4 regions of the Clostridium sp. AWRP genome follow, and region 4 is predicted to be linked to each of the others. Evidence: riboswitches for the same ligand, from Rfam matches in the RefSeq annotation. Region 4 holds a riboswitch; each other region holds the start of a gene.

Region 1 (8,253 bases), 2.2 Mb from region 4:
CGCAAAATATGTATGTACTACTTTGGATAATGTAGAAATGCTTAGAATGGTAAATTCAGGAACAGAAGCAACTATGAGTGCAGTAAAGCTTGCTAGGGGATGTACTGGAAAAAATAAGATAATAAAATTTGCAGGCTGTTATCACGGCCATTTTGATGATTTTTTAGTAGAAGCAGGTTCTGGAGTCATGACAGAAGGAATTCCGGGAAGTGCTGGAGTTCCTGAAGACAGTGTAAAAAATACTCTAATAGCTAAATATAATGATCTTTCTAGTGTGGAGAAAATTTTTGAGAAACATGGCAAAGATATTGCAGCAATTATAGTGGAACCAGTAGCAGGAAATATGGGGGTAATTCCTGGAGATGCCAGTTTCTTAAAGGGGCTTCGCAGTATTTGTGATAAAAATGGAAGCTTGCTTATTTTTGATGAAGTAATGAGTGGATTTAGAGTGGCCTATAAAGGTGCTCAGAGCATTTATGGAATAAAACCAGATATAACTACTTTTGCAAAAATTATAGGAGGAGGTCTTCCTTGTGGTGCCTACGGCGGTAGAAAAGAAATTATGGAGAAACTTTCACCAATGGGACCTGTTTATCAGGCAGGAACGATGTCCGGAAATCCTCTTGTAATGGCTGCAGGAATTGCAACTTTAAAGAAATTACATGACAATCCTGATTACTATGAACATCTTGAAAAATTAGGTGCAAAATTGGAACAGGGAATAAAAGATGTAGCAAAAAAGAAGGACATAAATGTTGTAGTAAATAGGTGCGGAGCAATGTTTGCTATATTCTTTACTAAAGATTCAGAAGTTAGAAATTATGAAGATGCTAAAAAATGTGATACTGCTCTTTTTGCGAAGTATTTTCAACATATGATAAGCAAAGGCATTTATATTGCTCCTTCTCAATTTGAAGCTGTATTTTTAAATGTAAAGCATACTGAAGGGAATATTGATAAATTCTTAGAGGCATTTAGTACGTTTGAAGCCTAAAGTGTAGATTACTAAACAAAAAATAAATTTATGCTCCGAATATTTTTACAAACACAAACACGTTAAATATTTTAATAAGCCTAAGTAAAAAATTCTAAAAAAGCTAAGAACTTTTGAAAACTCGTACCTCAGACAATTCAAAAGTTCTAAGTTTTTACGAATTTTTTCCTAAGGCTTATGTACAAAATATTTAAAAGAGCATCATTATTGTAAAAATATGCCTGCGTATAAGTTGATTTTTAAGTTAGAAACTAAACCTTACAGTTTAAAAATTAAAACAAATTTTCAAATCAACTAAATTAATCTTGCTATAAGTACTATCAGATGTGAAGCAGGCACTAATATTAATTGTGCTAATATACTTCCGATAATCAATCCACCCACAATAAAAATTATGCAGCGGTTAAATTCCAATTCTGTACGTTCTCCTCTTATCACATCATCTGTCATCATAGATAAATATGGATCAATAAATATAAACATGAATATTGTTGAAATACTGTTAATTACAGATGCTAAAGTGCTGCAAGTGGTTCTTAAACTAGGATCTAAGCATCCAGCATATAATGATGATAAAATACTTATACTAGATATAGAAAATGCAATAATGTTTAATAAAATTATCTTTTTAGGAGTTTTTCTAAAGTTCCTTAATTCAGATAAATTTTCTTTTTTGGGAATTGAAATACTATTTTTAAACTGCTCAATTCCTGATTTTGAAAATGCATGAATCATCAATTTAGGTAAAGATCTATAAATACTAAATGATATAACCAATTTGCTAAATATTTTTATAAAAGTTGGCATTAAAATTGCACCAACTATTGTGGCTAAAGTAATAGAAAAAACTATCCATCTAAAAATATACAGTAAGTTACTAGAATGACCTGTATTTATGCCATTTTCAATAGTTTTTGCTAACAATGGAGCTTGAATAGTATTAGCTGTTCTTTGTATAAGTACAAAAATATTAAATACAGCAAAAGATACTGCAATTCTACCAGTTTTTATTCCCACAGTTCTAGTAGAATATGCTAATGTTCCTATAACATAAATAATAAAAGTTAGGATAAAAACTAAATATACTTGTATTGTCATTTTTCTTACCACCTTAGGGCTTTTATTAGTTTATTTCATAAATTTGTATATGCAAATTATATCACAATTTTAATTTTGATAGGAACTTATAAAATGAAAATAGTACATACATATATAAAGGTGGATAGTCACCAGACCTTGCATTTGTATAAAATTAAGAAATTTTCCACTTTATAATGATACTTAGTTTGTTGTCTTTTAAATTAGCAGTAATGCTGTGTCCCATCTGTTCAACCAAAGCTTTTGTTATGGCAAGACCTAATCCAGTGTTTTTACCTGTTCTCGTACGATCTCCTGTAAAAAATCGTTCAAATAGGTGATCTATATCGTCTGGTTTTAAGTTATCGGCATTATTCGCAAATGTAGTTACAATGTAATTTCCATCTTTTTTTAGAGATACGGAAATAAACTTATTACCGTGTTTTAAAGCATTTTGAATGAGATTTGAAAATACACGTCTTATTGCATTTTCATCTCCTATAATTTCAGATACACTTTCATCAATTTCAATTAAAGGTTCAATTTCTTTATTTGTAAAATCGTTGTAAAAAGATGCTATTAGTTCGCAGAGTATATTTGAAAGTGAGATAGACTCTAATTCAAAAGCATATTCATTAGCTTCAAGCCTTGATAGGTCAAAAAAACCTGATATAAGCATTTTTAAAGATTTTGCACGATTTAGTATGATGTCCATATATTCATTTTTTTCATCTTTTGATAGGTCATCACTTTTTATAAGTTGAATATATCCTATAATGGAGGTAAGGGGAGTACGCAGGTCATGGGAAATGTTTGCTATAGCCTGCCTGAGTTCCATATCCATATGTTTGTACTTTACTTCTGTCTGCTGTTTTTTATCTATATTTTTGTTTATTTCTATGGCTAAATTTTGAAGACTGCGGTTTTGAAAGGACAATGTCACTTTTTGGTTTGTATCTATGTCGTTTATTTTCTTCAAGTTGACAGTTATATGTTTGATTTCACTTCTTGTAAGAAAAAGCAGGGTGATACTTATACCTGCCAAAATTCCTAATAAAATTATAATAAACAAGTACATATATATCACCCTTTCAAGTTATTTGATTTCCATTTTTCTAAATATTATAATACCTATTATAGTAAAAATAATAGTATATGCAAATCCCAGTCCTGCAGAAGGGAGCATTTGCAGCAAAGTTAAGTTTGGATTTTTTATTGGAGTTAGCGCATTTATGTTAGTAGTAATTAAAATGTTGTAAATTCCATAAAATTTATTGGATACAAGTGCACAAAGCAATTTTATAAAATTGCCCATTAAAGCAAATATAGCTGCATAAGTATAGGCATATGCATATTGATTTTTTAATATAAAGCTGAGGAATACACCAAAACTAATTGCAGCTATATAAAGTGGTATGGCGCATAAAATCCTTAATGATAAGTTTATTAAAAATGCAGGACTTAAATTTCCGGGTTTAAGAAATAAAAAGGTGCTTCCTACAAAAAAAATTAATACTAATAAGCAGGTTATAAAAGATAAAATTATAGGAATAATTACTTTTGAAATATATAGTTTTTCTCTTGATAAGCCTGAAACCATTACATTTCTTAAGGTTTTATCCTTTAATTCTTCTGTGACATCAATATACATCATAACTAGAAAAACTACTGCAGGAAGGCAGCTCATAGCCATATCCAGAGATTCAAAAACTGTGACTTTAGGACCTGTAAATAGTGCATTTGCGCTCACTGATAGTAAAACTAGGACTAATAGAGTAACTTTATAAGAAAGTCTATTTAAACCTTTGTAAAGTTCAGCTTTTATATAATTAAGCATTGATGTCACCTCCAATTAAATCCATGAAGTAATTTTCTAGATTTCCACATGTCTTACTTATGGAATATACTTTAATACCATTTTTTATAAAAGCTTCACTTATCATTTCAGGCTTATCTAGGTATTTAAAAATCTTAATTTCGTTCTCAGGAAGCACTTGATAGGAAGTGCAGTTTAAATTCTTTTCAAGTATAAGAGAAGCATGAGCTGCATCGTCTACTTTTACCGACAAATATTCTCTGCACTTTTCCTCTAAATCCTTTGCAGAAATCTGTTCTATGAGTTTCCCATTATCTATAAAGCCATAAGTAGTAGCAAGCTGAGAAAGTTCTCCCAAAATGTGGCTTGAAATTAATATAGTTGTATTTTTTTCTCTGTTTAATTTTTTTAATATATCTCTAAACATTACTATTCCAACAGGATCAAGACCATTTATAGGTTCATCTAAAATTAAAAAATCTGGACTTGCAATTAAAGCTAGGGCCAGGCCAAGACGCTGCTTCATGCCAAGAGAATAATGTTTGAATTTTTTATTACCTGTATCTGAAAGACCCACTATATTAAGCACTTTATCCACACAGTCTTTTTCAGGAATTCCTTTTTGAATTCTATAGTATTCAAGATTTTTTTTGCCTGAGAGGTAAGGAAAAAAGCTGGGTGTTTCTATTATGCAGCCTGTTCTCATTCGCTCTTTGTTTAATTCGTCTTTGCTGGTTCTTGAAAATAATTCTATTTCACCGTTATCTTTCAAAGAAAGACCTGTTATTATTCTCATAAGGGTTGTCTTGCCAGCGCCATTTTTGCCGACAAGACCGTATATGTCACCTTTACTTATTTTAATATTTACATTATCAAGTGCCTTGTGATTTTTGTATTTTTTAGTAAGATTTTTTGTATGAAGCACTAAATTATTCATGATATCAACCTCCGTTTTCTTGTTGATTTTATATTAGAACAAAATCAGCAAGATACATTAAAGAAAAACTTAAGAAATCATTAAGTTTAATCTTTCATCTTAAAACCTATTCCCCAAACAGTATGTATGTATTCTGTGTCCGGGTCAATTTTAGCTATTTTGGAGCGAAGGTTGCTCATATGCACATTTATGGTGTTATCATCACTTATAAATTTGTCTTTCCATACATGTTCAAATAAATTAGCTTTTGTAAATACTTTTTTGGGGTAAGACATTAGAAGTTCTAGTATACAAAATTCCCTTATAGTTAATACTACTTCCTGAGAATTTATAAAAATTTTGTGATTTTCCCGGTCTAAGGTCATATTTTTATAGGTTAATATGTTTTGTTTTTCATTTGAGTTTGAAAATATCATATACCTTCTAAGTTGGGCACAAACTCTTGCCAGTACTTCTTCTACATCGAAAGGTTTTGATATGAAATCATCTGCTCCTAGTTTTAAGACTTCAATTTTTGTTTCTTGAGCTGTTTTTGCAGATATTACAATGACAGGCATAGTTTTAATCTTTCGTATTTTTTCTATAAGCTTTTCTCCTGTAATGCCAGGTAGCATCAAATCAAGTAAGACTAGCTGAAAGTCATATTTTTCAATACACATTTCAGCTTCGGTACCTGAAAATGCCCTACGGACATTGTAATTGTTTTTTTCTAGTATTCTGCATAATAACTTATTTATATCTGTATCATCTTCTACTATTAAAATGTTTATATTTTTGTTCATAGGTATTCCTCCAGAGTTTTTGAGTTAAGACAATTATAACATTTTTAGATAGGATGTATTGACATAATAAATGGTCACGTCTATAATTAAAATCATAATTGAATATAAATCTTGAACTTATCAAGAGTGATTGAGGGAACGGGCCCTATGAAATCCAGCAACCAGTACAGTGTATAATGGTGCTAAATCCTGCAGCGAGAGCTGAAAGATGAGAGAAATTTTGAGTTAACCAAGTCTGAGATTTTTCTCGGGCTTTTATTTTTTCTTAAAATTGATATGGGAGGTTAAAGAAGATTGATAGATATTAATAATGTAGGCAAAAGTTTTAACAATAAAAGTGTGCTGAAAAGTATAAATCTTCATATACAAGAAGGTGAAATATTTGGAATAGTTGGTCACAGTGGTGCTGGAAAATCTACGCTTTTAAGGTGCTTGAATGGTCTTGAAAGCTATGACACAGGAAGCATAAAGGTAATGGATAAAGAAGTAAAAGACTTAAAAGGTAAAGAAATAAGGACTTTTAGAAAAAACCTGGGAATGATATTTCAAAATTTTAATTTGTTAAACAGAAAAAATGTATATGATAATATCTCACTTCCGCTTGAAGTCTGGGGATTAGAAAAAAGTAAAATAAAAACAAGGGTAAAGGAATTGCTAAATTTAGTAGGCCTTAGTGATAAAGCAAAGAGCATGCCCTCTGAATTAAGCGGCGGACAAAAACAAAGAGTAGCTATTGCAAGAGCTTTGGCACTAAATCCAAGTATACTTCTTTGTGACGAAGCTACATCTGCCCTTGATCCAAATACTACAAAGTCAATACTTGAGCTTTTAAGAAAAATAAACAATGAATTTAAAATAACTATAGTAGTAGTAACTCATCAGATGGAGGTTATAAAAGAAATATGCAGTAAAATTGCCATTATTGATGAAGGTGAAATAAAAACTTCGGGAAATGTAGAAGAAATATTTTTAAAACCAGGGAAAAATCTAAAGAAGCTGCTTGGAAATGATAGTTTACTTCCGGATGAAGGTATAAACATAAGAATATTCTTTCCTAAGGAAATAAGCCAGGATAATTTGATAACCTCTATGGCTATAGATTTGAACATAAAATTTTCTATAGTATGGGGAAAACTTGAAAGATTTCGCAGTGATGTTTTAGGAAGTCTGGTTATAAATGTAAATGATAAAGATAAGGAAAGTATATGCGATTATCTTTCTTCAAAAAATGTTAATTGGGAGGTAGAGTAAACATGGGATTTAGTGAAACATTTCAAGAAATACTACTTCCTGCTATTGGACAAACATTTTATATGGTTATAGTTTCTACAATACTTGCAGTAATTATAGGATTTATACCTGCTATTTTGCTAGTTGTAACTGAACCTGGTGGATTAAAGCCTAATAAAGTGGTATACAAGATACTGGATGCAATAGTAAATTTATTGAGATCATTTCCTTTTATAATACTTATGATAGCAATTTTTCCTTTTACAAAACTTATTGTTGGAAAAACCATAGGTACAACAGCAGCAATAGTTCCTATTACAATAGCAGCAGCACCTTTTGCATCGAGAGTAATTGAATCTTCACTTAAAGAGATAGACCCGGGAATAATAGAAGCTGCAAAGTCTTTTGGCGCAAGTAATATGCAGATAATATTTAAAGTTATGATTAAAGAAGCACTTCCATCTATAGTGCTTGGTATAACACTTACTGTAATAAGCGTAGTTGGATGTTCAGCTATGGCAGGTACAGTAGGTGGAGGTGGACTTGGAGATGTGGCAGTAAAGTATGGATATTATAGATTTCAGACTGACATAATGGTATACACTGTAATAATACTCATAATTTTTGTCCAGGTACTTCAAACTATAGGAAATCTTATATATAAAAAGCTTAACAAATAATTATTTGTTTGATAAAGTAATTATTGTAGAATCACTTTAAAAATATATTTATGGGAGGAAATTAGAATGGCTAAAATAGAATTACCATACCATAAAAAAATAATAGAAGCTGAAATAGATGACAACAACTTACTTGGTATACTTGAATCAAAAGCAAGCGAATATAAAGCAGAGATTGGCCAATTGGAAATAGTAGAAAAAGCTCTTGACAATCCTGTAAATTCATCTAAACTTGAACAATTGGCTGAGAATAAGAAAAATATAGTTATAATAAGCAGCGATCATACAAGACCTGTTCCTAGTAAAATTATTATGCCTGAACTTTTAAGAAGAATAAGGAGCACAAATTCTGATGCTAATATTACTATACTAGTTGCTACAGGCCTTCATAGGGCGACTACTAGGCAGGAACTTGTAGATAAATATGGAGAAGATATAGTAAAAAACGAAAAGATAGTAATACATGATGCACAGAATGAAGATAATCTGGTAAAGATAGGTACATTACCATCTGGTGGAGAACTTATAGTAAATAAACTTGCAGTTGAAGCAGATCTTTTGATTGCAGAAGGATTTATAGAATCTCATTGTTTTGCTGGCTTTTCAGGAGGTAGAAAGAGTGTGCTGCCTGGAATAGCCTCTGCCAAGACCATCCTGGCAAATCACTGTGCAGAATTTGTAGCACATCCTTCTGCAAGAGTTGGCAATTTAAAAGGTAATCCTGTTCATAAGGACAT
Region 2 (8,253 bases), 730 kb from region 4:
AGAATTTATAACAAGGTGCATATCATTATTTGAGGGTTCGTAATAGCGTTCTTGTATCATTCCATCATTCATATGCAAGCCATATTTATAAAAAAATGGATGCCAATAAGCAGGTACTTTATATGGGCAACAATGTAAATAACAACAAAGATACAAATATTTATACAAATAAGCATACCAGCCATAACGGTTATGTTTAAAACTATCCACAACTAAATTGTAATTTGTGGAGTTATTTCAAATTATCTTATTTTGTTCCATATATAATTCTCCATAAAAGTTCTTCACATTATATTGTATGATATTAACTCATATTGTTCTTAATTATTTCTACCAATTTTATAATTTTATTATGGAATTAATGTTTTCTATTACTGGGTATAAAGACATATTTATTAATCAAATATTAATTATTATATAAAAATTTAAAATATGTATTATTTATAACTAAAAAATAAACTTATACTTCTGACATTTTTACAACCACAAGCACGATTAAATATTTTGACAAGTCTTAGTAGAAAATATTTAAATGCGCCTATTTATTGTAAAAATATCTATACGTATAAGCTTATTTCAAGTTAGATTACTATATATAGTACTTTTAAGTAAAATTTGAACTTATACAAGGTGAATATGCTGCCAAAATTGAAGCCACATTTAAAATTTTTTTATAGTAGTGAAATTTGGCAGCATACTCCGCTGTATATGTAAACTTTTTACTTACAACTCTATTTTCTAAAATGCTGGAATTATGCTTCCATTATATTTTTCCTGTATAAACTTCTTAATTGATGGATCGTTAACAGCCTTTGCTAATGCCTTAATATAAGGTTTGTCTTTATTTTCTTTTTTAACAGCAATTATATTGGCATAAGGTGAATCCTTAGATTCTATGGCAATAGCATCTTTAAGTGGATTTAACTTTGCTTGAAGTGCATAGTTTGTATTTATAACTGCTGCATCTACTTCTGTTAAAGTTCTTGGAAGTTGTGGTGCATCAAGTTCCTGGAATTTTAAGTTTTTCTTATTTTCAGTTATATCCAATTTTGAAATAAGATCTCCGCTCTTTACTTTTATAATTCCTTCATGAGCCAATAACTTTAATGCTCTTGCACCATTTGTAGGATCATTTGGTATTGCAATTTCAGCACCATTTTTCAAATCTTTTAAACTCTTGATTTTATTAGAATAAACTCCCATAGGTTCAAGATGTACTTTTGCTACATAATCTAAATTTGTATTGTTCTTTTTATTGAATTCATTTAAATATGGAATATGCTGAAAGAAGTTTGCATCTATATCTCCTGAATCCAAAGCCTTATTAGGAGTTACATAATCTGTAAACTGAACTATTTGTAAATCGTACCCTTGTTTCTTCAGTATAGGTTTTACCTTTTCTAATATTTCAGCATGAGGCTGTGGAGATGCTCCTACTTTTATTACTTTTTTGTCGTCACCTTTACTACTGCTTGAAGAACTTGTACTGTTTTGAGCACCACATCCAGCTAATGCCAAGATCAATGTTAGTGATAAAATAACTGTAATTAATTTTTTCATTTTGCTTCCCTCCAATTATAAAATAATAGACAATTTCTAAGCATTAAGCTGAAATATAAAATTTTCATATCATATTTTCAATTTAAAACCAAATAAAGCTCGAGGAACAACCTCGAGCTAAAAATCTCAATGATCCTCTCATCTTCCAGCTTATGCTGCAGGAATTAGCACCACTATACTATTAAAAATAGTATTGGTTGCCGGGCTTCATAGGGCCAGTCCCTCCACCTCTCTTGATAAGTTAATATTAAATTTTGTTAACTTGTGATTTACATTATAACAGCGAAATTTAAAGATGTCAACAACATTATTGCTATTTTATCGCAATTTTCCCTGCAACTATCATATATATACTTATAACTGCAAGAATTACTAAAATTGTTACTACACCTTTTTCTATATTTGTAAAAGCAGTTGTATTTCCCTCTTTTCTAGCTTTATAAAAAACTAAAATTCCACCTGAAAATAATATAGTAAGAAGAAGCATATAACTTAAGCCTGCTGCATATATAAGCCAAACTGCATATATAACTGACAATCCCGATATAGCCATATCTCTAATTCTTGTATTATCACCTGCAATATATGTCTCCTTAGTAATAGTTAATTTTAGAGCATACAATGCACTAAAAAAATATGGTACTAATACGGCAGAACTTGCAATAGCGTATAGTATCTGATACGAACTTTTAGAAAAGAAAGCCCATATTAAGAAAACTTGAGTTACTATATTTGTAACCAAAAGCGCATTTTTAGGTGCTCCATTTGCATTTTCTTCTGTAAAAAACTTTGGAAATGCTTTACCTTTGCCTGCAGAATATGACAATTCTGAACATATCAAAGTCCATCCAAGAAATGCACCTAATAATGATATTATTAAACCTACATTTACTACTACAGCACCCGATTTACCAACCATATATTCTAGTGCATATGCCATAGAAGGGCTCTTTAATCCAGCCAATTGAGCTTGTTCCATTGTACCAAGTGCCAATAATGATACTAAAACATAAATAATAAGTACTCCTAGTAATCCTACTATAGTGGCTTTACTGATATCCTTTCTTACTTTTGCTTGCTTTGAAAATACAACTGCACTTTCTATACCAATAAATGCCCACAAGGTTATAAGCATTGTACCCTTTACCTGTGTCAATACGCTTCCAAGATTAGTGCTCATATTTCCCCAAAAATCCAAGTTGAATATATTAACTTTAAACATAATTATTGATACTATTATAAATACAAATATAGGTATAAGTTTTCCAATAGTAGTTAAAACGTTTACCCATGCAGCTGTTTTTACACCTTTTAATATAAGTGCATTAACACCCCATATTAATATAGATTCACCTATTAGCGCAGATAAATTGTTTCCATTTCCAAATACAGGAAAGAAATATCCTATTGTACAAAAAAGCATAACCAAATATGAAACATCGCCTAACATCGAGCTAACCCAGTGTCCCCAAGCACAATTAAATCCTGTATATTCTCCGAAACCTTCTTTAGCATAGCTATATATACCGCAGTCCAAATCTGGTTTCCGCTGAGATAAATTTTGAAATACATAACCAAGTGTAAACATTCCAACTCCAGTAATAATCCATGCTATAATAATTGCACCTGGACTTGCTACCTTTGCCATATCTGCTGGAAAAGAAAAAGCCCCACCACCAATTATAGAACCAATTACTAATCCAATTAAAGGTACAAGTCCCAATTTTCCTTCTCCTTGGTTTTGTACACTACCTTCTATACTACTTTGCATACTAACACTCCTCCTTATAAACATCAATAATCTTTTGTAAAACTAAGTAAGCGTTAACTTTGTGACTTTCATATAAAAATTTCTAAATTTGATACTTATTTTTGAATAAAATATGCGGTAACTTTATGTCTAGAAATCATTTTTATTTATAAAATTACTGCCAGATAAATTATATATGGCAGTAATTTTATAATCTAACATTTCCTTATCTCAACTTTACTTTATTAGTAAATTCCCTATGCTATATAGATATTTACTAAGTAAGATAATAAATATACTTTTGTTAAATATTCATTATGCTATACAAACACTACAGCATATAATATATTTTTAATTAGATTGCATTTGTTCGTTAAAATTATACTGTTATGGTTGTACCAGTCAAACCCATTATGGATTCTTTAGCTTTTTCAAGTGAAGTAATGACTGCTATTCTCCCTAGTTTTGATTGTACAAAAGATAATGCAGCTTTAACTTTTGGAAGCATGGAACCTGGTGCAAAATGTCCTTCCTCAATGTATTTTTCAGCTTCATCTACTGTCATTTTTAAAATATTTTTCTGATTTGGTTTACCAAAATTAATTGATACTTGTTCTACTGCAGTTAAAATAACTAATTTATCTGCATTGAGCAATTCTGCGATTTTTTCTGAAGCAAAATCTTTATCAATTACTGCAGGAACTCCTTCAAGGTTTCCATTTCCCTTATCAACTACAGGAATGCCGCCACCGCCTACCGTGATAACAACATGTCCAGCATTAACTAGAGTTTTAATTACAGGTTCTTCGATCACAGTTTTAGGAAGTGGTGAAGGAACTACTCTCCTCCATCCTCTGTTTGCATCTTCTTTCATAACATATCCTTTTTCATCCATAAGTTTTTTCGCTTGTTCTTCTGTAAAAAATGACCCTACAGGTTTAGTTGGATTTCTGAAAGCTGGATCGTTTTCATCTACTACAACTTGAGTAATTACTGTAGCAATTTCCTTACTTAATCCTCTTTTTTTCATTTCTTCTTTTATTGCCTGCTGAAGTTGATATCCTATATATCCCTGACTCATTGCGCCGCATTCTGGGAAAGGCATAATTGGATTTTTTTCATTTACTGCTGCAGCTGTTTCATATGCAGCAACTAACTGCCCAACCTGAGGTCCATTTCCGTGTGCTATTACTACTTCATGACCTTCTTCAATAAGGTCAACAATTGGTTTTGCCGTTTCTATACATGTTTTTAGTTGTGTTTCAGCTGATTTGTCATTAGGATTAGCCTGCAGTGCATTTCCACCTAATGCTACTACTATTTTTGACATATTTTACTTCTCCTTTCTAACTAATCTCCAAGTGTAGCAACCATAACTGCTTTTATAGTATGCATTCTGTTTTCTGCTTCATCAAATACTACTGAATGCTTTCCTTCAAATACTTCATCTGTAACTTCCATTTCATTTAAGCCAAATTTATCATGTATCTGTTTCCCCACTTTAGTTTTTAAATCATGGAAAGAAGGGAGACAATGTTCAAATATTACCTTTTCATTTCCTGTCTTCTCTATCATTTCTTTATTTATCTGATATGGTTTCAAAAGCTTTATTCTCTTTTCCCATACTTCATCAGGTTCTCCCATAGATACCCATACATCCGTATAAAGAACATCTGCATCTTTTACACCTTCATCAATATTATCAGTTATTGTGATCTTTGCTCCTGTTTCCTTTGCTACATTTTTGCATTTAGTTAACAATTCTTCTGATGGAAATAATTCTTTAGGACTAACTATTCTAAAATCCATACCCATTTTTGATGCACCAATCATAAGTGCATTTGCTACATTGTTTCTTCCATCTCCAGAATATACAAACACCATCTTGTTATATGGTTTATTCAAATGTTCTTTTGCAGTAAGGAAATCTGCCAATACTTGAGTAGGATGGTCAGCATCTGTAAGGCCATTCCATACTGGGACTCCTGAATATTTAGCCAAATCTTCAACTGTTTCCTGTGCAAATCCTCTATATTCTATGCCATCAAACATTCTTCCAAGTACTCTTGCAGTATCTGCTGCTGACTCTTTCTTGCCCATTTGGCTTCCAGTTGGTCCTAAATATGTTACATTTGCTCCTTGATCCTTTGCTCCAACTTCAAATGCACATCTTGTCCTAGTTGAATCCTTTTCAAACAATAGAACTATATTCTTTCCTTTAAGTTTTTTTTGCTCCGTTCCAGCATACTTTGCCCTCTTGAGATCTGCTGCAAGATCAAGCATAAAATTTATTTCCTTTGTTGTAAAATCCATTAGTGTTAAAAAATTTCTGTTTCTTAAATTGTACATTTAACTACCTCCTATATTGATTATGATTTATTCTAGAATGTAAGTTTCAAAATAAATCAAGATAATTCAAAAAGTTCTTAAAATAATTTTTTTAAATTTACTATCTTCAATACAGTACTTGCACAGAATGATTTACGCATAGAAAAATAGAAATTACTATAGGAACTTAATCCTATAGTAATTTCCAAATAAATTTTATCCCATCTATTCTATTTTACACAAACCTATAGATGTTCCCTAAATTTTAACCTTAGAAATTTGAGCTTTCAATTTATTAGCACAATCACTTGCTTTAATTACTTCATCTAATACAATACAATCTCCAATTTCTTTGATTACTTTTCCCTGCTCGCCAATCCATTCGTTAGTTATTTCAGAATTTTATCTGATTCTGCGATAATTTTGGTTTTGGATTCCTTCATTATTAAATCATAAGAAATAAAATAACTAATATTATATTGTGTTTGATACTTCTCATAAATTGCACTCCTCGTATAATAAGTTTATAACTAATTAAAGAACTATTATAGACTTATTTATTTTTTATATTTCCATATAGATTAAAGAATCTATTTTATTTTTCTAGTGGTGATTCTTCCAACAAGCAAGATTTATTTATAAGAATAATTTATTTATCCTGACATTTAAATATAAGGCCTTCAAAAAACTTATTTATAGAAACCTTTCCTCCTATTTTCCTTTTATGATTTATATAATCCATTTCAGCTTTTACATTGGTAAAATCAAAAAGTGCATTTGCATATGTATGAAAAGTATCATCAGCATAATCTTCTATACCCATATTGGCTGTATTAGTAAGTCCTACTTTTATTGCCCTTCTTATCCTTTGCTTTACAACCTGGGCATTATCTCCCAAATAGTTTTTCAAATCATCTAAATTGCATTCTACAAAATTTCTATTATTCTTCATAAGATATAAACTTATCTTGACTATATCATTTGTACCTTTTTCTCCGAGCATACCAAGCATACCTAGAATATGCTTTACTTTGACCAGATTCTCATTTTCAGTTTTGTCAACATTTTTACTTTTATTTGAAGTTTTAAGCATTTTCTTTATATTAGACAGCATATTCTCCATTTCTACCCTTTCTGCTACTTTTGAAATTACTTTTTTAACCTCAATCTTATTTATTGGCTTATTTATAAAAAATTCTATTCCTGCTTCATAAGACTCTGCTCTTAAATCACTATCTAATACTTGAGATATCATAATAAAACAAATGCTTGAATCCAAGCTTTTAAGTTTTCTTACAAGAACATTTCCATCCATTTCAGGCATAAGAAGATCTGCAAGTACAATATCAGGTTTAAGTAAAAGTATGTCATTAAAAGCATCTTCACTATTGCATGAACTTCCTATAACTTCAAAATTAACATCTTCTTCTATTATCATAGTTAATATTCTAACTATGCTTATATCATCATCTACAACATAAAATCTCATCCTGATCACCTTCTATCCCATGTTCTTTTATTTTTATAGTAAACTCTGTGTCCTTTTTCTTTTGAAACAATTAATATAAATTAACTTGCCCTCTCAAATTTCATAAAACCAGCCGTAAATCCCATTGCAGGACTAATAAATTCTGCTTCATATGCTTGTACATTTCCTGAAACAGGCATTGCTACTGCAAGCTCTCCAAGACAAGACATCATTAAATACATTATGAATGCTCCAATTATATATGCCGCTACAGCACCCCCCGGGCCGGCTTTATTGATAACGTTTCCAAAAGCTAAAAAAATACCCGTTCCTATTATTGCACCAACTGTATACATCTGAATATGTCTACTCACCATACTTCTTTCAAGTCCTTTTGATTTATCAAGTATCTCTCTTCTATATCGTTTTCATTTGCATCCATATTATTTCCTCCCTGATTTAATTTATAAAACATCAAAAATAAATCATTTCCTCAAATTTCACAATTAATCATATTTTATTATAAAATGTAAGCTTCAAAATAAATCAAGATAATTCAAAAAAGTTCTCAAAATAAAATTTTAAGAACTTTTAATTTAATACTATGCTATTTTTTATTCATCCTAGCATTTAAGTACGAGCCCTTCAAAAAATTTATTTACAGAAACTTTTCCTCCTATTTTTCTTTTATGATTTATATAATCTATTTCAGGCATAAGAAGATCTACAAGTACAATATCAGGTTTAAGTAAAAGTATGTCACTAAAAGTATCTTCACTATTGCATGAACTTCCTACTACTTCAAAATTAACATCTTCTTCTATTATCATAATTAATATTCTAACTATGCTTATATCATCATCTATAACATAAAATCTAATTCTGATCACCCTCTATCTTATCTTCTTTTATTTTTATAGTAAACTCTGTGCCTTTTTTTTCTTCTGAAACAACTGATATTGAACCTTGAAAAACATCATTTACAATGCCCTTTACATGAGTAAGACCTATTCCTCTGCATATATCTCCTGTTTCTTTATTAAATTTTGTTGAAAATCCAGGATTAAAAACATAATCTAAATTCTTATTTTTTATTCCTGATCCATTATCTGACACTACAAAAATACATTCGCCTTGTCTTTTACTA
Region 3 (8,253 bases), 2.1 Mb from region 4:
TAAAAGATAGGTCCAATACTAATTCGAGGAGATGAATTAAATGAAAAAAAGTTCCTATGAATATAAATTAAATAATGTAGACAGTCCCAATTTTTATAAAAATATATTTCCCTATGATGAAATTCCAAAAATAAATTTTAATGGAGTACAAATACCTAAGGATTTACCTGAAAAAATATGTATTACGGACACTACATTTAGAGATGGTCAGCAGTCAATGCCTCCATATACTACAGAGCAGATAATTAGAATTTTTGATTACCTGCATGATTTGGATAATAATTCGGGGATAATAAAACAGACAGAATTTTTTTTATACACAGAGAAAGATAGAAAAGCTGCCCAGGTATGTATGGAAAGAGGATATGAATTCCCAGAGGTTACTTCATGGATAAGAGCTAATAAAGAAGATTTTAAGTTGGTAAAACAAATGGGAATTAAAGAAACAGGAATGCTTATGTCCTGTTCAGATTATCATATATTTAAAAAGTTGAGAAAGACTAGAAAAGAAACTATGGATATGTATTTAGGTATAGTTAAAGAAGCTTTAGATAATGGAATTCGTCCAAGATGTCATCTAGAAGATATAACTAGAGCTGATTTTTATGGATTTGTAGTTCCACTTGTAAATAAATTAATGGAATTATCGAAACAATCAGGCATTCCTATAAAGATAAGAGCCTGTGATACTCTTGGATTGGGAGTATCTTATAGTGGAGTGGAATTACCAAGAAGCGTACAGGCTATTATGTATGGACTTAGGAACAATTGTGGGGTTCCTTCAGAATGTATAGAATGGCATGGACATAATGATTTTTATGCAGTAGTGAATAATTCTACAACAGCCTGGTTATATGGTGCATCAGCTGTAAATACCTCATTTTTAGGAATTGGGGAGAGAACAGGAAATTGTCCATTAGAGGCTATGATATTTGAATATGCACAAATAAAAGGAAATACTAAAAATATGAAACTTGAAGTTATAACGGAATTATCAGAGTATTTTAAGAAAGAAATGAAATATTCAGTTCCACCTAGAACTCCTTTTGTGGGAAAAGAATTTAATGTAACTAGAGCTGGAATACATGCAGATGGAATATTAAAAGATGAAGAAATCTATAATATATTTGATACGGATAAAATTTTGGGAAGACCAGTTGTAGTAGCTGTAAATCAATATTCTGGTCACGCTGGAATTGCAGCCTGGATTAATACCTATTATAGATTAAAAGATGAAGAAAAAGTTGATAAATGGGATAATAGAATTGCTAAAATTAAAGAATGGGTGGATGAACAATATAAATCAGGAAGAACCAGTATAATAGGAAATGATGAATTAGAATTATTAGTTGATAAGATGCTGCCGGATATTTCACAAAAAAAAGAAGAAAGGGCTAGCTAGAGTAAGTATAAAATTTAGAATAATAGATAACAATGGAGGATAGAAAATGACGCATAAAGTTACTCTTATTAAAGGTGATGGTATAGGACCAGAAATCTGTGAAGCTGTAAAAAAAGTTATAGATAAGAGTGGGGCAGATATTGACTGGGAAATATTTGAGGCGGGAGCTTCAGTCTTGGATAAATATGGAACACCAATACCGGATAACATTATAGAAAGTATAAAGAAAAATAAAGTAGCACTTAAAGCACCAGTTACTACTCCTGTGGGAAAAGGATTTAAAAGTGTTAATGTAACTCTTAGAAAAAATTTAAATCTATATGCAAACATAAGACCTATAAAAACTTATGCTGGAGTAAAGTGCAGATATGATAATGTGGATCTTGTAATATTTAGAGAAAATACAGAAGATCTGTATTCAGGAATTGAACACATGATAAATGATGAAATAGCGGAAAGCGTTAAAATAATATCTAAAAAAGCAAGTGAGAGAATAGTAGAATCAGCTTTTCAGTATGCAATTAAAAATGGAAGAAAGAAAGTTACGGCAGTTCATAAGGCTAATATAATGAAACTTTCAGATGGACTTTTTTTAAGAACAGCTGAAAAAGTAGCAGAAAAATATAAAGGCATTGAATTTGAAAGTGTAATAGTAGATGCTATGAGTATGAAACTTGTCCTTAATCCAGAGAATTATGATGTACTTGTTATGCCTAATTTATATGGAGATATTTTATCAGATATGGCATCAGGCCTTATAGGTGGACTTGGACTAGTGCCAGGAGCCAATATAGGAGAAAATGCAGCAGTATTTGAAGCTGCCCATGGTTCGGCTCCGGATATCGCAGGACAGAATAAAGCAAATCCAACGGCTATAATACTTTCAGGAGTTATGATGCTTAACTATTTAGGGGAAACAGGAGCAGCAAATAAAATTGAGACAGCTGTAGAAACTGTACTTAGAGAAGGTAAATATTTAACAGAGGATTTAGGAGGAAATACAACTACAAGTGGATTTACTGAAGCTATTATAGAAAAAATTGAAAATTATAATTAAGTGTACTTAAATTATGAGTTGAAGGTTGACAATTGATAGTTGACAGTTAAGGTGGATTTTTTTCCGTTATACTACAAAAAATCATCCTTTACTATCAATTGTATATTCTCAACTTTCAACTATTTAAAAAGACATATAGGGCTGACATACTAATTAATTAGTAGTCAGCTTATTATTTATGAATTGAAACAATATAAAATATGGGAGAAAAATTAAATTAATTAATTAAGCTTTTGCAAGAGCCTGATCCAAATCGTATATAATATCATCAATATTTTCCACACCTATTGAAAGCCTTATAAGGTCTGGAGTAACTCCGGCAGCTTTTTGTTGTTTTTCATTCAACTCTGCATGAGTTGTACTTGCAGGGTGAATTACTAATGATTTTGCATCTGCTACATTTGCAAGTAAGGAGAACAATTTAACGCTGTTTATAAATTTCTTTCCTGCTTCAGATCCACCCTTTATTCCAAAGGTAAATATTGAACCTGCTCCTTTTGGAAGGTATTTCTTAGCTAATTCTTTGTATGGACTTCCATCAAGTTCAGGATAGTTTACCCATGCAACTTTTGGATGTTTACTTAAAAATTCAACTACTTTTCGTGTGTTTTCTACATGTCTTTCTACTCTAAGAGAAAGCGATTCAAGCCCAAGTAAGAAATAAAAAGCACTTTGTGGACTTAGTGTTGCCCCTGTGTTTCTTAAAAGTTGTACTCTGGCTTTTGTAGCAAAAGCTGTAGGTCCAAGATCTGCGTATACAAGTCCATTATAGCTTTCATCAGGTGTTATAAAGTCAGGAAATTTTCCGCTTGCTGCCCAGTCAAATTTTCCACCATCTACTATAATTCCGCCTAAAGTAGTTCCGTGTCCACCTATAAACTTAGTTGCAGAATGGACAACTACATCTGCACCATATTCTATGGGTCTTACCAGATATGGAGTTCCAAAAGTATTATCTATGATAAGAGGAATTTTGTTTTTATGAGCTATGTTTGCTACAGCTGCTATATCCAAAACATTTATTCTAGGGTTACCTATTGTTTCTGCATAAACTGCTTTAGTTTTATCTGTAATAGCCTTTCTGATATTTTCAGGATCATCAGGATCTACAAAAGTTACATCAATTCCTAACTTTTTTAAGGTTACGGAAAACAATTCATAAGTTCCACCGTAAAGTGTGCTAGCTGCAACTATATTATCTCCTGCACTTGCTACATTTAATACAGCATAAAGTATTGCTGCAAGTCCGGAAGATGTAGCAAGACCTGCACTGCCGCCTTCAAGTGCTGCTACCCTTTGTTCGAATACATCTTCTGTTGGGTTCATTATTCTGGCATAAACATTTCCCGGTTTTTTTAGCTGGAAAAAGTCTGCGGCTTCATCGGCATCTTTAAATACAAAGGATGTAGTTTGATAGATTGGAACTGCTCTTGCACCTGTAGTTGGGTCAGGCACCTGACCTGCATGTACTTGTAATGTTTCAAATCCTAATTTTCTTTCTTTACTCATTGTTTATTCCTCCTAATACTTTTTTAATATTTTGGACGAAACTTCTATAACCTGGCAGAATAAAAAAATCTTCTTGTAAGATAAGTTACAAGAAGATTCTATCTTCATGCTTCTCATCTTTCAGGTTAACACCTGCTGGAATTAGCACCGTTGAATGAAAATGATCATTCAGGTTGCTGGGCATCATAGGGCCAGTCCCTCTGCCGCTCTGGATAAGAAGTTCCGTATTCGATTGAGAAAATCATACCAGACATAGATAAGATTTGTCAATAGAAAAATATTTGGGAAATTTTATCTAATAGCTACCTACGCACTCTGTGAAAGCGACTATCATCAAATCAAAGATTTGATATGTCTGCTTGTCCCACTAAGTAAGATTCATTTATATTACGAATTATAATAAAATAATGATATAAATAGTATTGACAATTGATAGTTAAAGTATTAATATTAAAGCACTTTTATCACGAGAGGTGGAGGGACTGGCCCAGTGAAACCCAACAACCGGCACTAAAGTGCATCGGTGCTAATTCCTGCAGAATAAAATAAATTCTGAAAGATAAGGAAAGTTGATTTTGTCAAATTTAAAGTTGCTTTTCTGATTGAAGGGCAACTTTTTCAGTTAATAGTCAAAAATGAAAAATTAATAGTTAGTGAGCAAATAAATATTAATTTTGAATAATATTAATGTATATTTATACAATTATGAAATATTAAATAATTTGATGTATTGTAGAAAATTTGTTTAAAGTTTAAAATTTTATACAAGAAGTAATGAATTAAATAATTTGAACATGAAACTTGTATTTGAAAAAGGAGTGCAGCGAATGTTATTTAAAGATTTATTAAATAAGTTTAACAACAAATTTGTTTTTTTTGATGGAGCTATGGGAACCATGCTTCAAAGAGAAGGACTTAAAGTAGGTGAACTTCCAGAAACATTAAATATAACAAATTCAGAGATTATAAGAAAAGTACATAGGGAATATTTAAATGCAGGATCAGATATCATAATAACAAATACTTTTGGTGCCAATGAACTTAAGTATAGTTCTTCTGATTATACAATAAAAGATGTAATTACAGCTGGAGTAAAAATTGCAAAGGAAGAGGCAAAGGATAAATTAGTAGCACTTGACATAGGACCTACAGGACAGGTTATGGAGCCTACAGGGAGTTTAAGTTTTGAATCTGCATATGAATTATTTAAAAGTCAGGTTATTATAGGGGAAAAAGCGGGAGCAGATATAATTCTAATAGAAACTATGTCTGATTTGTACGAAGCAAAGGCAGCTATTCTTGCAGCAAAAGAAAATAGTTCTCTTCCAATATTTTGTACAATGACTTTCCAGCAGGATGGAAGAACTCTAATGGGAACAGATCCCAAGACTATGGTATTTGTACTTGAATCGTTGGGGGTGGATGCCCTTGGAGTGAATTGTTCCTTGGGACCAGGAGAATTGCAACATATTGTAGATGAAATCTTAAAGTATTCTTCTATACCCATTATAGTTCAGCCTAATGCAGGACTCCCAAAGTATGATGGCGAAAATACGATTTATGACATAACTTCAGATGAATTTGCAGAAAATGTAGTGGTTATGGCAAAAAAAGGAGTTAGGTTTTTTGGAGGATGCTGCGGAACAAGTCCTGAATTTATAAAAACTATGGTAAAAAGCTTGAAAAATATAGTACCTTTAGACATAAAAGAAAAAAATTATACCGCAGTGTGTTCAGCCAGGGATACTGTGTTCCTAGGTAATAGAATAAAGTTTATAGGAGAGAGAATTAATCCTACAGGTAGAGATATTTATAAGAAAGAGCTTAAGGAAGGAAAGGTAGGTTTTATACAGAAAGAAGCAGTACAGCAAAAAGAAGAAGGAGCACATATACTTGGGCTTAATGTAGGATTACCTGAGATTAATGAAGTTCAGGCTATGAAAGAAGCAGTAAAGGCAATACAAAAAGTAGTACAATTGCCTATAGATATAGATAGTCCAAATCCTAAAGTCTTGGAGGCTGGAGTTAGAGTTTATAACGGTAAACCTATAATAAATTCAGTAAATGGTAGAAAAAAGTGCATGGAAGAAGTATTTCCAATAGTAAAGAAGTATGGAGGCTGTGTTATAGCCTTAACTATAGATGAAAACGGGATACCTGATACTGCAGAGGGTAGGGTAAAGATTGCAGAGAAGATAATCAAAACTGCCGAAAACTATGGCATCAAGAGAAAGGACATAATAGTTGATTGTCTTACGTTAACTGCATCTGCCCAACAAAGGGAAGTTCTTGAGACAATAAAGGCCATAAAAATTTTAAAGGAACAATTCGGAGTAAAGACTACTCTTGGAGTAAGCAATATATCCTATGGGCTACCTAGAAGATGCATATTAAATAGAACTTTTCTTGCACTTGCCCTTCAGGCAGGACTTGACTTGCCAATAATAAATACAGGAGACCAAGGTGTGAAAGATACTATTTCAGCTTTTGAGGTCTTAACAAACATAGATAAAGATGGGAAGGAATACGTAAAAAAATATAGCAGTAAATCTGAAGGTGAAAAAGCAAAATGGGGAAGTGATATTCCTAATTTAGGTGAAAATGATAAAAATCTAAAACAGGCGATTATTGATGGAATGGAAGATGAGGCAGTAGAGTTAACTTGTAAGCTTTTGAAAAGTAAAAAGTCAGTAGATATAGTAAATTCTTATATAATTCCAGCGTTAGATGAGGTAGGCATACAATATGAGAACAAGGATATATTTTTGCCACAGTTAATACAGTCAGCTGAAACTGTAAAACAATCTTTTGAAATAATAAAAAAAGATATGCTTAGGAGTGGTGAAAATAAGGTATTTAGAGGTAAAATAGTACTTGCTACTGTTAAAGGAGATATACATGATATAGGGAAAAATATAGTTAAAGTGCTTTTGGAGAACTATGGTTTTGAAGTTATAGATTTGGGAAGAGATGTAGATATCAGCCAAGTAGTAGATGCTATAATAAAAAATAATGTAAAGCTAGTAGGACTCAGTGCACTTATGACAACCACCGTAAGTAATATGAAAAAGACTATAGATGCTATAAGAGATAAGGGACTTCAATGTAAAGTTGTAGTAGGTGGAGCAGTATTAAATCAAAATTATGCAGATATGATAGGTGCAGATTATTATGCTAAAGATGCTAGAGAAACTGTAAAAATAGCAGAAGAATTATTTTCAGTTTAGAATAAAAATAATTTTTATGGAATATTTAATGTGTTTAATATACAATAATATGTAAGAGAGACGATATCAAAATAGATTTTGGGAGATATAAAAATGGGTGAAAAGATTAATAAAAAAGATGTTAAGTATGTACCAGAGATAAGAGGAGTACTTAGAGGACATATGATAAATTTCCCTGGTGTAATAAGAGAGGCCAGCGGCATAATAGTTTTTGGAAAGAGAATAAAATCTTTTGCATTTACTACGGACATAGCAGTTATAAAAAATATAGATGCAGATGCAATTTTAGCAGTATATCCTTTTACACCCCAATCAGTTATAACAGAGTCATTAGTTACAGCTTCTGATGTACCCATATTTTGCGGTGTAGGTGGTGGACTTACTACAGGAAAAAGGGTTGTAAACTTAGCATTAAATGCTGAATTTACTGGAGCTATGGGGGTAGTGTTAAATAGTCCTACATCTGATGAAATTGTAAGAGCTGTTAGAGAGGCTATCGACATTCCTATTATAGTTACAGTAGTATCTGAAAGAGATGATATTCAAAAGAGAATTGAATCGGGAACTTCCATATTAAATGTATCTGCAGGTAAGAATAGTGCTTCCCTTGTGAGAAAAATAAGAGAAAAATATAAGGATGTTCCTATTATAGCTACAGGTGGAAGGACTAAGGAAAGTATAGAGGAAACTATAGAAGCAGGTGCAAATGCTATTTCCTATAGTCCTCCTTCTACGGCAGAATTGTTTAAGGGAACTATGGAAAAGTATAGAAATATGTAATAAACAGAGTTCTTGGCATCAGATGGAGTTTTGACTCCACCTGATGCTTATTAACAGGCTTCTTAGTGCATTTAGCACTTAGAAGGCGTTATCCTTTTTAGGAGAAATTGTTATTCAGGGGCTGATTCACTAGTTAACTAGTATGTCAGCCCCCTTATTTTTAATTAGCTTAACTTTTGCAGCTTAAAAATATATAAGAATACAATAAAATACTATGAAAAAGCAAAAAAGGTATTGAATAAATATAAAAATAAATGTATAATTATTTATATATTTAA
Region 4 (8,253 bases):
AAAACTGAAATTTGAAGATGTTGACTATTGGGATGAATTAACTGAAATAATGGACTGGAGTAAAAAAAATGTATATTCAACTTTACACATATGTTGGGGTTCTCAGGCTGGACTTTACCACCATTTTGGTATTCCAAAATATACTTTAGATAAAAAAATGTTTGGTATTTTTCCACATATAATAAATGAAGAAAATACACAGTTGCTTAGAGGATTTGACGATATATTTTACGCACCTCATTCAAGACATACCTGTGTAAAAAAAGGAGATATTGAAAAAGTACCTGAATTGGAAATACTTTCAGAATCAAAAGATGCCGGAGTCTATATACTTTCAACAAAAGGCGGACGTCAAATTTTTGTAACAGGTCATCCTGAATATGATACCTTAACATTAAAATCAGAATATGATAGAGACGTAGCAGCTAATTTGCCCATAGAGATTCCCAAAAATTATTTTCCTTATAATGATACAACCAAACAACCTAGAGCAACTTGGAAAAGTCATGCCAACCTTTTATTTATAAACTGGCTGAATTACTATGTATATCAAGAGACACCTTATAATTTGGATAGTCTTCAATAACATAGAAAAATGGAAATGACCTTTTAATAAAATAGTGTCATTTCCATTTTTTATAGATTTCTACAATTTCATAAATAGGTTCAAAATAACCAAAATCTATTTAATAAGTTTATTCATATCTTCAGCAACATTCATATTGTCCTGTAACATAATTAGATTTTTATGTCAACTAATTTTGAAAATGTCCCAAAAAGTTTTAATTATTAGCACCAGCAATAGCTGGTGCTTTGTTACGCTTATAACATTATTTTTAGGTATAGCAAACACATCCATCAACTTAAAGTTTTTTAAGTAAAAGGGCTTTTTAGTTCTTTAAGCTATGTTTTCTTTTTGTCTATGAGCCTGCTTATTGCAATAATGTTCAAATGAAGCCTGCTTCCATGGGTGACTCATCGGCGGTATATAGTGTTTCTTTGGAGTTTTTGAGGTCTTCGCAAGATCAAAATTTTTTGATGAAGGAACATGATCCGGAAGCAATTCAAGTGCATAAACTTTTTCGTTTGCACAAAAATATAGATCATTGTTAAATGCCTTTATTACTATACCGCAGGTACCTTTATGGTAATATACTGGGTGACCATTAGCATCTACTGGAAGATAATATCCTTTATTGTATTTTACACAACTCCCATTGTCTACTTTCCTACTAGCAAGTACACCAAGAATTAAATTGATTTTCTCAATATCAGGTTGCGTTTCGAATACAGATTTGATATTATCAACAGGTAAAGCAAATCGAGCATTGAATTTTTTTATGTAGGAGTTTAAAAATTCATTTGCCTGCTCAATCGTGCTTATACCAGCTAAACGCAATTCGATAGGAAGTCGTGATTGCAGTGTTTGAAACATTCGTTCCACACGCCCCTTGGCTTGTGGAATGCTGCTGGTTTTAATCTCAATTCCTAACTGCTTGCAGGCATAACCGAATTGGGTAAAAGTGTCCTCTTCGATAGAAGGGGATTTCTTTTGTTTATACTCAAAAACTGTACGCCTATCGGTGTAAAACATATAAGGAATACCATAGGTTTTCAATATTTGCTCAAGTACATGGTAATATCCATTTAGCGTTTCTTGAACATCGAAATAAGCACCTACAATAGCACCTGTGGCATCATCTACAGCTATATGAAGCTGACTTTTTTCTCCACCAAACCAAGGATGAAGAGAAGCATCCATCTGAAGCATTTCTCCAAAGTAGGCACATCTCGGACGCCTAGGATGAGCATCTTCGATAGCAAGAATAGAACTTTGAATAACACTAGCCTGCTTTTTTGACTTTGTAGATTTTTGCATATCTTTAAGTTTAGTGTATAGAGCCTTCTTAGAAGAACGTTTTGCCTTAGGAGACAGGATGAATTCCTGCAAAAGGATGGAACGTATAGTGTTTGATGAAACTTTGATTCCTTCAAATTCTTTTAAGAGTTCTGAAAAATGAGTTAAATTGGTGCCTTCATATTTTGTTCGATATAAGTCAACAATAGTCTGTTTTGTAGAATTATCTAAAGCATGGACAGGTTTTTTACCACGATTTCCATGTATAAAAAAGGCTTTTCCCTGCTCTTTATACCCTTTAATCATTCTGTTAATGTGCCTAACAGTACAGTTAATCTGTACAGCAGCTCTTTGCTTGTTACCATTGCTCTCTACTAATTTCTTGATTATGTTATATTTTGCATTCTCATTCATTGTTAAAACTACCTTTCTGATTTTGTCCACCTCACTTCTTAGTCATGAGGTTTTATTATACTATAAACTTATTTATTTGGGACATAATCAAATGCGGTATACTAAGACATTATCACAATTCAATCATATGTCCTGTAACATAATTAGATTTTTATTGACATTGAAAAACATAACATATATAATACATATTAGTTAATAAGAATTTTACAAAAAATTAAATAAATCCTTATCAAGAGAAACTTAGGGACTGGCCCTATGAAGTTTCAGCAACCTCATGCTTTGCCCATGCGTAAACATGTAAAGGTGCTAATTCCAGCAGATCATAATAATTCTGAAAGATGAGGGAGAGATGTTTTTTTAATAAACTCTCATAATAACCTATGCTATTTATCCTCTTCTTTTTAGAAAGAGGATTTTTTATTTTTCGGTAAAAAATTCATGAATTTAAAATACATTACTTAAAGAGAGGAAGTGAATAATGTATTTTTACATATTAAAATACATTAGTACAAATTATGGACAAACTTACATCAAAAGAAATTATAAAACTTGGACTAAAAACTGGAGCTTCTCTAGCAGGAATTGCAAATGTTGAGGACCTAAAAAAAGCCCCTGCATTTACTGTAGTACCTAAAATGCCTAAATACAACGGTGTTGGAACTTATATGCGTGGAGAAAAAGATAAATTTCTAACAGAGGTTCTATGGCCCCAGGGAATAAAAAGTGTACTTATTTTAGCTTATCATCATCCTGTAGACAATCCTGCTGTGGACTATTGGATTGAAGATCATAATACTATAGGCAATAAAAAATTAATTAGTATTACCAAAAGTGTTAAAAGTACATTGGAAAATGAAGGTATAGAAACCTATTCTTTTAATTATCATGTGGAAAAGGGCGGAATATTCTTAAAAGATTCAGCAGTAGTGGCTGGATTAGGATGCATAGGTAGAAATAACTTATTGGTTACACCTGAATATGGTCCTCATGTAAGATTAAGAGCACTTGGTTTAAGTTTAGATTTACAATCAACCGGACCTTCTGCATACGATCCATGTAAAAGCTGCAAAATTAAGTGCTGGGAAAAATGCAAAAAAGGTGCATTTGCTAAGGAAATATATTTTCCTTCAGAATTAGGTAGAAGTGAACTACCTGGAAGAGTTGGAAATTTCGATAGAACCTTGTGTAATATACAAATGGAAGAAGATGTAGCTAGCATTAAACCTTTGACTATACCTGAAGTTTCCACAAAAGAACCCGTTAATGTTATAAAATATTGCAGAACATGTGAATATGCGTGTCCCATAGGTAAATAACTATATGTTTTATTGTTAAACAAAAGGAGGAAGTTTAAAATGGACACAAATTCAAAATCAAATGAACAAGGTCAACTTAAAAGGACTCTAAAAGCCAGACATATGAACATGATCGCCATAGGAGGATCAATTGGAACCGGTTTATTTTTTGCCAGCGGCAGTGCTGTCAGCACAGCTGGACCTGGCGGTGCTGTTTTAGCTTATGTAATTATGGGAATTTTAGTTTACTTTTTGATGACATCCCTCGGCGAGATGGCAACACTTTTACCTATATCAGGATCTTTTGAAACTTATGCTACAAGATTCATTGACCCTGCATTAGGTTTTACCCTTGGATGGAATTACTGGTTTTGCTGGGCAATATGCGTTGCCGCTGAATTGGTTGCAGGTTCAATGATTGTTAAATTCTGGCTTCCAAATACCAATACTACTTTATGGAGTATGTTATTTTTAGTAATAATTTTTATCTTAAATATTCTTTCAGCAAGAATTTACGGTGAAAGTGAATATTGGTTTGCAAGTATTAAAGTTGTCACAATTATAGTATTCCTTATAGTAGGTGTTCTCATGATATTTGGCATTTTAGGTGGAAAATCACCTGGATTAAGTAATTGGGTACTATCAGATGCTTCTGGGAAGAAAGGACCTTTTGTTGGCGGAATATCTGCTATTATTAATGTATTTTTGGTTGCAGGATTTTCTTTCTCCGGAACAGAAATAGTTGGCCTTGCTGCAGGTGAATCGGAAAATCCTGAAGAAAATGTTCCTAAAGCTATAAAAAATGTTTTCTGGCGTATTTTACTATTTTATATGGGGGCAATTATAGTAATTGGGTTTTTAGTACCTTTCACCGATCCAAACTTATTAAAAAGTGGTGCAGATAATATTTCATACAGTCCTTTTACCATGGTATTTAAAAGATCTGGTCTGGCAATTGCGGCAAGTATTATGAATGCAGTAATTTTAACATCTGTTCTCTCCTGCGGTAATTCAGGTCTTTATGTAGCTTCACGTATGCTTTATTCCCTATCCAAAGAAGGGAAAGCACCTAAATTTTTATCAAAAGTAAACAAACATGGTGTCCCTACAACTGCTTTATACGCCACAACTGTTATTGCTTGTTTTGCTTTTTTCGCCTCTCTGATTGGAGATGGGAAAATATATTATATACTATATAATGCTTCTGGTATCACAGCCTTCTTTGCATGGTTAGGTATAGCTATCTGCCATTATAGATTTAGAAAAGCATACACTGCACAAGGCAAAAATTTGAAAGATTTAAAATATAGGGCTAAATTATATCCATTTGCACCTATTATATCTATTATACTTTGTATAATTGTTATATTCGGTTCTAATATATGGGTATTTCAAGCTAAAACATTTAGCTGGTTTGATTTTGTAACAAATTATATGTGTATTCCTATATTTATATCTTTGTATATTGGATATAAGATTATTAAGAAGACAAAAATAGTACCTCTTAAAGAATGTAACTTTGAGTATAATGAAGATGAAAAAAAGCCATCAGCTTAGTTTAGCTGATGGTTTTCTCTGTTATTTACTAAGATTTAATTTTATCCAGCAGTTTTTCAATATATTCAAGTATAACCCTCTGTTTTATATCTTTAAACATATCGTCAGTATCCCATATCTTATCTTTAATACAAAGACTGTCTTTTATACATATACTTTCTCTTAATCTAGTTGCATCCAGTTCCAATTGACTTTTTAACTCTTTCAAGTTTTCTATAGCCAATGTCATCACCTCATTTGTTCCTCTTAATATACTATTCATAACTTTAGAATTTGGAACTCTATATTAATGAATCTTATTTGCTTTCGCTGTATGCTTGGGAGTGTTACAGTAGGTAGCCATCAGATAAATCTTAAACTTATATCCATTGCTTTTACAGAATGTGTAAGAGAACCTATAGATATTATATCAACACCAGTAGAGGCAATATCTACTATAGTATCTTCGGTGACATTTCCTGAAGCTTCTAAAATAAACTTTTTATCTACAAATTTCACAGCCTTTTTCATAGTATCTACATCCATATTATCCAACATAATTACATCAACTTCAGTATTAACCGCTTCTTTCAGCTGATCGAGATTTTCTACTTCTACTTCTACTTTAGCTGTAAATGGAATTTTACTTTTTATTCTTTTTACGGCTTCCGTTATAGAACCTACTGCCCTTATGTGATTATCTTTAATCATTACAAAATCAGACAAATTCATCCTGTGATTGTATCCTCCTCCTGCTGTAACAGAATACTTATCCAAAATTCTAAATCCAGGAAGAGTTTTTCTTGTATCTACTATTTTCACATCATAATCCTTTACTAAATCAACCATCTTATTAGTTTTAGTTGCAATTCCACACATTCTTTGAAGTATATTAAGGGCAACCCTTTCTCCTTTTAATATAGATTTAGAATTTCCCTCTAGTTCTACAATAACATCACCTTTCTCCACTTTAGAAGTATCTTTTACCTTGACGTTGAATCTTATACTGCTGTCCACAATTTCAAATACTCTTTTAGCCACATAAATTCCAGCAATAACACCTGACTCCTTTGCAATAAATCTTCCTTTTGAAACTTCACTTTCTAAAAGCAAATTATCTGTAGTAACATCACCGTAATTTATATCTTCTATAAGAGCATTTTTTATTAACTTATCAACTATTAAGTAATTCAAATTCAATCACCTCAAAACTAAATTATCTTTAGAATACTCTTCTATATAATTACTTCCTATAGAAGTCTTGCTTTCCAAAGTAGCCCTAATTATACTTCTAGCAACTTCATACATATTATAAACTTCTACTTGCTCAATACTTTTAAAATTTATATATTGAAATTTAAAAAGAACTTCATCTACAACCTCTAATGCAATTTTAATGTTATCAATTCTTCTAACTATTCCTAAATTATTTTCCATTAATATCTTCAGATTTTGCTTAAGTTTTGAAAAGTTCATGTGACTTTCTTTACATTGAGGAATAAATTCACTGTTTTCAAAGTTATCTTCATCTATAACTTTTACTTTATTTAAGATATCCTCCGCAGCCCTTTTTCCGAAAACCAGGGCTTCCATTAAAGAATTGCTGGCAAGCCTGTTTGCCCCATGAGCCCCAGTACAAGCACATTCTCCGACTGCATAAAGGTTTTCCATACTAGCTCTTCCAAACAAATCCACCTTAATACCACCCATAAAATAATGCTCAGCTGGAGTTACAGGTATGTAATCCTTATACATTTCTATACCATTGTCTTTACATTCACTATAAATCTTATTAAATCTATTTTCTAAAAATTTTTTTTCGTACATAGTAGCATCCAAATAAACATAATTGGAATCAGTTTTTTTCATTTGATCACTAATTGCTCTAGCTACAATATCCCTAGGAGCAAGTTCCATCCTTGAATCATATTCTTTCATAAACCTGTTTCCACATTTATTTTTAAGTACCGCACCTTCTCCCCTTACAGCTTCAGATATTAGAAACATTTTTTCCTCATTATTTTTAGAGTATAAAGCTGTAGGATGAAACTGAATGTATTCCATATCTTCTAAGGTTACCTTTGCCCTTATTGCCATGGCAATTCCATCTCCTGTAAGTACATCTACATTAGTAGTTTTAGAAAATAACTGTCCAATTCCACCAGAGGCTATTACGCAGCACTTTGATTTTAAATAAACAAATTTATTTTTGTAAAATGTCATTATACCACAACATTTATTTTTGTTATCAACAATATCCAGGGCGAAGATATTAGGTATTATTTCTATATTGGGAGCATTTTTAGCCTGGTTTACAAGAACCTCCATTATAGCTTTTCCTGTAGAATCTCCATTTACATGAAGTATCCTTGGAATAGAATGATTTCCTTCAAAAGACCTATAAAAATTACCCTGGGAGTTTTTATCAAATTTAACTCCAAGACTAACCAAATCATTTATAGCTTTCTCAGATTCATTTACAAGTACATTTACAGCTTCCAAATCATTAACATAGCATCCTGCATTTATAGTATCCTTTACATGAAGCTGTCTGTCATCATTTTGTATACTTGCTGCAATTCCTCCCTGAGCCAGATATGAATCACAATCATATACATCCTTTTTGCTTAAAACCGCTACTTTTAAATTTTTAGAAAGCATTAAAGCAGTATAAAGTCCTGCTATTCCTGCTCCAATTATAACTACATCAAAGCTCTTGCTTTCACAGGAATTCACGTTATAGTTTGCTAAATATCTTCTTTCCACTTTACATCACCAGCCTATATAGAATTTATTCAATACGTAACATTTTCTCAAGGGAACCCAATGCCTTTATTCTCATTGATTCAGGAATAAATATTTCATGTTCCATATTTAAAAGAGAATTGTGGACATCTTTTAGTGTAGTCATTTTCATATTTTGACACACAAGTCTTGGACTTAATAAATAAAACTTCTTCTCAGGATTATCATTTTTCATTTTATGAAGTACCCCTATTTCAGTACCTATGATGAATTCCTTATTTGGTGATTTCTTTGCATAGTCAATTATCTGTGACGTACTTCCAACAAATTCAGCACTATCCCTTATTTCTTTTGAAACTTCAGGATGTACTAGCATTTCAGCTCCAGGATGCTCTTCCTTTATTT

Evidence for each region. Region 4 has a riboswitch for S-adenosylmethionine ahead of DMR38_RS12480 (hypothetical protein). Riboswitches for the same ligand answer to the same signal wherever they lie in the genome.
Region 1: another riboswitch for S-adenosylmethionine. It lies ahead of DMR38_RS01925 (methionine ABC transporter ATP-binding protein); the one in region 4 lies ahead of DMR38_RS12480 (hypothetical protein).
Region 2: another riboswitch for S-adenosylmethionine. It lies ahead of DMR38_RS16055 (MetQ/NlpA family ABC transporter substrate-binding protein); the one in region 4 lies ahead of DMR38_RS12480 (hypothetical protein).
Region 3: another riboswitch for S-adenosylmethionine. It lies ahead of DMR38_RS03160 (O-acetylhomoserine aminocarboxypropyltransferase/cysteine synthase family protein); the one in region 4 lies ahead of DMR38_RS12480 (hypothetical protein).

What each region holds. Positions count from the first base shown of each region.
Region 1 is NZ_CP029758.2:412,301-420,553, forward strand. Features, by position in the region: gene hemL (glutamate-1-semialdehyde 2,1-aminomutase) at 1-994, shown strand, start outside; gene DMR38_RS01900 (lipid II flippase Amj family protein) at 1,289-2,092, opposite strand; gene DMR38_RS01905 (HAMP domain-containing sensor histidine kinase) at 2,247-3,149, opposite strand; gene DMR38_RS01910 (ABC transporter permease subunit) at 3,168-3,908, opposite strand; gene DMR38_RS01915 (ATP-binding cassette domain-containing protein) at 3,901-4,824, opposite strand; gene DMR38_RS01920 (response regulator transcription factor) at 4,911-5,606, opposite strand; SAM riboswitch class I at 5,721-5,821, shown strand; gene DMR38_RS01925 (methionine ABC transporter ATP-binding protein) at 5,901-6,857, shown strand; gene DMR38_RS01930 (methionine ABC transporter permease) at 6,860-7,516, shown strand; gene larA (nickel-dependent lactate racemase) at 7,583-8,253, shown strand, end outside.
Region 2 is NZ_CP029758.2:3,478,397-3,486,649, forward strand. Features, by position in the region: gene DMR38_RS16055 (MetQ/NlpA family ABC transporter substrate-binding protein) at 739-1,560, opposite strand; SAM riboswitch class I at 1,696-1,803, opposite strand; gene DMR38_RS16060 (basic amino acid/polyamine antiporter) at 1,874-3,331, opposite strand; gene arcC (carbamate kinase) at 3,690-4,640, opposite strand; gene argF (ornithine carbamoyltransferase) at 4,661-5,659, opposite strand; gene DMR38_RS16075 (DNA-binding domain-containing protein) at 6,288-7,127, opposite strand; gene DMR38_RS16080 (hypothetical protein) at 7,208-7,483, opposite strand; gene DMR38_RS16085 (hypothetical protein) at 7,730-7,996, opposite strand; gene DMR38_RS16090 (ATP-binding protein) at 7,983-8,253, opposite strand, start outside.
Region 3 is NZ_CP029758.2:692,683-700,935, forward strand. Features, by position in the region: gene DMR38_RS03150 (2-isopropylmalate synthase) at 41-1,402, shown strand; gene DMR38_RS03155 (isocitrate dehydrogenase (NAD(+))) at 1,449-2,459, shown strand; gene DMR38_RS03160 (O-acetylhomoserine aminocarboxypropyltransferase/cysteine synthase family protein) at 2,685-3,968, opposite strand; SAM riboswitch class I at 4,079-4,187, opposite strand; SAM riboswitch class I at 4,427-4,534, shown strand; gene DMR38_RS03165 (homocysteine S-methyltransferase family protein) at 4,796-7,195, shown strand; gene DMR38_RS03170 (hydrolase) at 7,289-7,975, shown strand.
Region 4 is NZ_CP029758.2:2,747,921-2,756,173, forward strand. Features, by position in the region: gene metA (homoserine O-succinyltransferase) at 1-586, shown strand, start outside; gene DMR38_RS12475 (ISNCY family transposase) at 899-2,272, opposite strand; SAM riboswitch class I at 2,496-2,617, shown strand; gene DMR38_RS12480 (hypothetical protein) at 2,788-3,588, shown strand; gene DMR38_RS12485 (amino acid permease) at 3,628-5,124, shown strand; gene DMR38_RS12490 (hypothetical protein) at 5,153-5,386, opposite strand; gene nadC (carboxylating nicotinate-nucleotide diphosphorylase) at 5,467-6,297, opposite strand; gene DMR38_RS12500 (L-aspartate oxidase) at 6,304-7,869, opposite strand; gene nadA (quinolinate synthase NadA) at 7,895-8,253, opposite strand, start outside.